2 regions of the Cedecea sp. genome follow, and region 2 is predicted to be linked to the other one. Evidence: predicted binding sites of a transcription regulator. Region 2 holds the regulator's gene; the other holds the start of a gene.

Region 1 (3,415 bases), on a different contig from region 2:
ATGTTCTGCTGGCCGCACGTTCCGGTAGCCCGATGGTTATCGGCCTGGGCATGGGTGAAAACTTTATCGCCTCCGATCAGCTGGCGCTGCTGCCGGTAACCCGTCGCTTCATCTTCCTTGAAGAGGGCGATATCGCCGAAGTGACTCGCCGCGCGGTCACTGTTTTTGATACCAAAGGCGAGCAGGTTAAGCGCCCGGACATCGAATCTAATCTGCAGTATGACGCGGGCGATAAAGGTATTTATCGTCACTACATGCAGAAAGAGATCTACGAGCAGCCGAACGCCATCAAAAACACCCTTGCCGGGCGTATCAGCCACGGCGAGGTTGATCTGACGGAGCTGGGGCCAAAAGCCAATGAAATGCTCTCTCAGGTCGAGCATATTCAAATCGTAGCCTGCGGCACCTCTTATAACTCCGGAATGGTTTCCCGCTACTGGTTTGAAGCGCTGGCCGGCGTGCCTTGTGATGTCGAAATCGCCTCTGAATTCCGCTACCGCAAATCTGCCGTGCGCCGCAACAGCCTGATGATCACCCTTTCCCAGTCTGGCGAAACGGCGGACACCCTGGCGGCGCTGCGCCTCTCCAAAGAGCTGGGCTATCTTGGTTCACTGGCGATTTGCAACGTGGCTGGCTCTTCTCTGGTGCGCGAATCCGACCTGGCGCTGATGACCAATGCCGGCACGGAAATCGGCGTGGCTTCAACCAAAGCGTTCACCACCCAGCTCACCGTGCTGCTGATGCTGGTGGCGAAGCTGAGCCGCCTGAAAGGCGCTGACGCACAGATCGAGCACGATATCGTGCACGGCCTGCAGGCGCTGCCAAGCCGTATCGAGCAGATGTTGTCTCAAGATAAGCGTATCGAAGCGCTGGCGGAAGATTTCTCCGATAAGCACCATGCGCTGTTCCTTGGCCGTGGCGATCAGTATCCGATCGCGATGGAAGGCGCGCTGAAGCTCAAAGAGATCTCCTATATTCACGCTGAAGCCTATGCGGCCGGCGAGCTGAAGCACGGCCCGCTGGCGCTGATCGACGCGGACATGCCGGTCATCGTTGTGGCACCGAACAACGAGCTGTTGGAAAAACTGAAATCTAACATCGAAGAAGTTCGTGCCCGCGGCGGCCAGCTGTATGTCTTTGCCGACCGTGACGCTGGCTTTACCAGCAGCGACAACATGCACATCATCGAGATGCCGCATGTGGAAGAGGTGATTGCCCCAATCTTCTACACCGTGCCGCTGCAGCTGCTCTCTTATCACGTGGCGCTGATCAAAGGCACCGACGTGGACCAGCCGCGTAACCTGGCGAAATCGGTAACGGTGGAATAAGCTGTTGTCATAAATGTTGAAGAATAAGCTGCCTACGGGCAGCTTTTTTATTGCCCGTCTGTTGAATGTAACTATTTGATTTTTATTTGGATAGTGAGTGGGTTTGGCTTAGGTGTTATTGTCGGCCTGCATTGTCATAAAACCGTCATAATTCGTACATTTAACTGTCACCAAACTGTCCTATTTTCTACCCTGTATTTAATTAAACAACAATTTACGAACATCTGGCAGGAGACATTATGAACGTTATGCGTACCACTGTCGCAACTGTTGTCGCCGCGACCTTATCTCTGAGCGCTTCTACTGCGTTTGCAGCTGCAAGCCTGACTGGCGCTGGTGCAACTTTCCCTGCGCCGGTGTATGCCAAGTGGGCAGATACCTACCAGAAAGAAACGGGTAACAAGGTGAACTACCAGGGTATCGGTTCCTCCGGCGGCGTGAAGCAAATCATTGCTAACACCGTTGACTTCGGCGCTTCTGACGCCCCTCTGGCGGATGACAAATTACAGCAAGAAGGCCTGTTCCAGTTCCCTACCGTGATCGGTGGCGTGGTGCTGGCGGTTAACCTGCCGGGCTTCAAGTCTGGCGAGCTGGTGCTGGACGGCAAAACCCTGGGCGACATCTACCTGGGCACCATCAAAAAATGGAATGACCCGGCGATTGCTAAGCTGAACCCAGGCCACAAACTGCCGGATCAGAACATCGCGGTTGTTCGTCGTGCTGACGGCTCTGGTACTTCCTTCGTGTTCACCAGCTATCTGGCTAAAGTGAACGAAGAGTGGAAAACCAAAATCGGCGCAGGCTCTACCGTTAACTGGCCAACCGGTCTGGGCGGTAAAGGTAACGACGGCATCGCGGCCTTCGTACAGCGTTTGCCAGGCTCCATCGGTTACGTTGAATACGCTTACGCTAAGCAAAACAACCTGACCTACACCAAGCTGCTGTCCGCTGACGGCAAGCCGGTTAGCCCGACCGAAGCAAACTTTGCTAACGCGGCTAAAGGCGCCGACTGGAGCAAATCCTTCGCACAGGATCTGACTAACCAGAAAGGTGACGAAGCGTGGCCAATCACTTCCACCACCTTCATCCTGGTCCACAAAGAGCAGAAAAACCCTGAGCAGGGCGCAGAAGTGCTGAAGTTCTTTGACTGGGCATACAAATCTGGCGCGAAAGAAGCTAACGCCCTGGATTACGCAACGCTGCCGGCCTCTGTGGTTGAGCAAGTTCGCGCGGCATGGAAGACCAATGTAAAAGACAGCTCCGGTAAGGCGCTGTACTAAGTGCAAAAATCTGGGGTAACAGGTATGTTACCCCGGTTTATTCAGCAACCACGAAGAGTACGCTATGGCTGTGACTAAGCCGACGTTTAAAGCCCCCGGTAAACAAGGCGATGTAATTTTCAGTGCGCTGGTAAGACTGGCTGCGCTGATTGTGCTATTTCTGCTGGGTGGGATTATCATCTCGCTGTTTATCTCCTCGCTGCCGAGCATTGAGAAGTTTGGCTTCTCCTTCCTCTGGTCCAAAGAGTGGGATGCCCCTAATGAAGTCTTCGGCGCGCTGGTGCCGATTTACGGAACCCTCGTGACCTCGTTTATCGCGCTGCTGATTGCGGTGCCGGTGAGCTTTGGTATCGCCCTGTTCCTGACAGAACTTGCGCCTGGCTGGCTGAAGCGCCCGCTGGGTATCGCCATTGAGCTGCTGGCGGCCATTCCAAGTATCGTGTACGGCATGTGGGGCCTGTTTATCTTTGCGCCGCTGTTCGCGACTTACTTCCAGCAGCCGGTAGGCGACGTGCTGTCTGCCGTACCTATCGTTGGCGCGCTGTTCTCTGGCCCTGCGTTTGGTATCGGTATTCTTGCCGCCGGTGTGATCCTTGCGATTATGATCATCCCGTACATCGCCTCCGTAATGCGCGATGTTTTCGAGCAAACGCCGGTGATGATGAAAGAGTCGGCCTACGGCATCGGTTGCACCACCTGGGAAGTTATCTGGCGCATCGTTCTACCGTTCACCAAAAATGGCGTGATCGGCGGCGTGATGCTCGGCCTTGGCCGTGCGCTGGGTGAAACCATGGCGGTGACCTTTAT
Region 2 (3,415 bases):
GACAGCGGAATATGCTTCTCCAGATCGGTGGCGAAGAATAGTTAGTCGAATTACCACGCAATTTCAGTCGGTCTGGTAATAACAGGGGGCAATTAAAACGCTTATAGCGTTTGAAGGCAAGAAGGGATCGGGAAACCAGAAAGATATCCTTTTAAAATACGGATAACCAGTGAATAAAGTTGATTATGCGCTTTTGTTATGGCTTATCATTCGGACAAAAAAGCATCAATTCGATATTCAGCACTTAACGAGTGGTGGAAATACAAACAAAAAAGGCCAGAAAACTGGCCTGTGGAAAGTGAAATTGACGGCAGGGGCAAATTAATGTGCCGCCACCGCAGCATCATGGGCAATTAATCGCTCAGGGAGGATAAATGAGAACGTTGCCCCCTGCCCCGGCTGGCTTTCAATGTCCAGTCGCGCATCATGATGGCTGAGAGCATGTTTCACAATTGCCAGCCCAAGCCCGCTTCCTCCCGTTTGGCGCGAGCGGGCTTTGTCCACCCGGTAGAAACGCTCGGTCAGGCGCGGAATATGCTCGGCAGAAATCCCGGTCCCGGTATCTTTAACGCTAAACGCCGCGCCGTGAGGCAAACGCCTCCAGGTAACGGTGATATGCGTTCCTGCAGGCGTATGGTTTACAGCGTTGTAGACCAGGTTGGAAATGGCGCTGCGCAGTTGCTCTTCATTACCGTAAACCTGTAGCCCTGACTCAACGTTAAAAGTGAGCGTATGCTTTTGCTGGCTTAGCGTCTGCGCTTCGCGCTCAACGACCCGCAGCATAAGCGGGACGTCGATTTTCTCGTTCATTGAAATCGCCGGTGCCGCTTCAATTCTCGACAAGGTTAGCAACTGTTTGACCAGCCCTTCCATACGTGACGTTTGTTCACGCATGGTATGCAACGCCTTATCCTTGAGCGGCCCTTCCAGCGCCTGATCCTGCATCATTTCCAGATACCCCTGCAATACGGTTAGCGGGGTACGCAATTCATGACTGACGTTGGCAAAGAAGTTTCGTCTGGCCCCTTCAAGCTGGTGCATCTGGGTAACATCCCGCGCGACCATCAGCCACTGCCCGTCGGCATAAGGCATAACGCGAAATTCAAGGTGGCGCCCGCTGTTCAATACCAGCGTAAGCGGGCGAGTAAACTGCTGCTTTGCGACGTATTGCGTGAATTCAGGGTAGCGCAGGAGGTTGAGGATATTTTGGCCATTATCATCCGGCCAGCGCAGGCCAAGCAGCTGCTGAGCCAGGCCGTTACACCAAAAAATGGTGCCTTCTTCGGTGGTCAACACCACCGCGTCGGGCAGGGATTCCGCTCCACTGCGAAAACGTTTGATCAGATTACCTAACTCTTTACGGCGTTTTTTATTGCGCAACTGCATCTGGTGCAGCCCGTAAAGCAGCGGTTCCCAGCTCCCGCTCCCCGGAGGAGGCGTCATGCTGCGATCAACCCATAGCCACCAGGAGAGACGGAGCAAGTTCCAGAAATGCCAGCTCAACAGGGAAGTCACTGCCGCCAGTAGAAACCACGGCAGATGGCCAAAAATCAATCCGAGAATAGCCGCCGGTAAACAACAGAGCATGAGCTCCAGTACCAGCCTTTTCCATGACAGCCGTTCCAGCACGCGTCACGCTCCTGTAAGCATCTTAAAAACGGGTTGAAAAACGATAACCCGTGCCGCGAACTGTTTGCACCATTTTGTCATGACCACTTGTTTCCAAAGCTTTGCGCAGGCGGCGAATATGCACGTCTACGGTACGGTCCTCAACGTAAACGTTAGTCCCCCACACGTTATTAAGTAGCTGTTCACGGCTGTAAACGCGCTCCGGGTGAGTCATAAAGAAGTGTAACAGCTTAAATTCGGTTGGCCCCATGTCGAGCGGCTCTTCACCGGTCATCACGCGGTGTGAGGACGGGTCAAGGCTGAGGCCCTGCATCTCTATCACCTCTTCCACCGCCATCGGTGAAATACGGCGCATTACCGCTTTAATACGCGCAACCAGCTCCTTTGGCGAAAACGGCTTGGTGATGTAGTCATCGGCACCGACCTCAAGACCGCGGACGCGATCTTCTTCTTCGCCACGCGCGGTTAACATCATCACCGGGATCTCGCGGGTCAATGCTTCGCGCTTAAGGTGCTTGATGAACTGGATCCCGGAGCCGCCTGGCAGCATCCAGTCCAGCAGGATCAGATCGGGGAAAGGTTCAATCAGCAGGTTAACCGCGCTGTCATAATCTTCCGCCTCTACCGACTGGAAGCCATTTTGCTCGAGCACAAAGCTCACCATTTCACGAATCGGAGCTTCATCTTCTACGACTAAAATGCGTCTCGCCATGATTTACCCTGTTGAAAAGAGACCATCTCTTATTAATTGTGCGCCAGTATGCGTCAGATTTGTGACAGATTTATGAAAAAGATTACGGCCAGATATTTCACCTTTTTGAATTATGACAGCCACAGATTTTTGCTGACGGTTACGCTTCTGACTCAATAGCTTATAATCGGTCATTCGCCTCTTTGCCATGGGACAGGTTATGCGCATTCTCCACACATCAGACTGGCACCTCGGCCAAAACTTCTATACCAAAAGCCGGGCGTCTGAACACCAGGCCTTTCTCGACTGGCTGCTAAACGCCGCGCTTGAGCATCAGGTGGACGCGATTATTGTCGCGGGGGACATCTTTGATACCGGCTCGCCGCCGAGCTACGCCCGCGAAATGTATAACCGCTTTGTGGTACAGCTGCAGGCCACCGGCTGCCAGCTTGTGGTGCTGGCGGGTAACCACGATTCCGTTGCCACACTTAACGAATCCCGCGAGCTGCTGGCCTGCCTGAATACCCGGGTGATTGCCAGCGCCCGCCACCAAAAAGACGAGCAGGCGCTGGTCCTTAATCAAAAAGACGGCACGCCTGGCGCTATCCTGTGCCCTATTCCGTTCCTTCGCCCACGCGACATTCAAAGCAGCCAGGCCGGGCTGTCCGGCCATGAAAAACAGCGCTCCTTAATGGAAGCCATCAGCGAACATTATCAGCACTGCTATGAGGCTGCCGTTGCCCTGCGAGGTGACAGACCGCTGCCGATTGTCGCCACCGGGCACCTGACCACCGTTGGCGTAACGAAATCCGACGCGGTTCGCGACATTTATATCGGCACGCTGGACGCTTTCCCGGCGCAGCACTTCCCGCCCGCCGACTACATCGCGCTCGGGCATATTCATCGCGCACAGAAAATCGGCGGTAGCGAGCATATTCGCTACAGCGGCTCGCCGATTCCGCTGAGCTTCGACGAAACCGGCAAAGCAAAAAGCGTGTTTCTCGTCGAGTTTAGCGGCGCTGCGCTGGCCAGCGTCGAACCGCTGGAGGTCCCCATCAGCCAGCCACTGGCCATCGTCAAAGGCTCGCTGCGCGA

What was found. The regulator PhoB, encoded in region 2, activates phosphate uptake and scavenging genes when phosphate is short. The targets are predictions, from matches to a motif close to CTGTCATAAAACTGNCNNAT.
Region 1: pstS (phosphate ABC transporter substrate-binding protein PstS) is a predicted target of PhoB. The motif match lies at 1,493-1,512, and genes of this name have one in related genera.

What each region holds. Positions count from the first base shown of each region.
Region 1 is NZ_DASYBS010000138.1:5,801-9,215, forward strand. Features, by position in the region: gene glmS (glutamine--fructose-6-phosphate transaminase (isomerizing)) at 1-1,328, shown strand, start outside; gene pstS (phosphate ABC transporter substrate-binding protein PstS) at 1,568-2,608, shown strand; gene pstC (phosphate ABC transporter permease PstC) at 2,673-3,415, shown strand, end outside.
Region 2 is NZ_DASYBS010000050.1:3,825-7,239, reverse strand. Features, by position in the region: gene VGM55_RS07700 (hypothetical protein) at 170-325, shown strand; gene phoR (phosphate regulon sensor histidine kinase PhoR) at 322-1,629, opposite strand; gene phoB (phosphate response regulator transcription factor PhoB) at 1,652-2,341, opposite strand; gene VGM55_RS07685 (hypothetical protein) at 2,345-2,515, opposite strand; gene sbcD (exonuclease subunit SbcD) at 2,541-3,415, shown strand, end outside.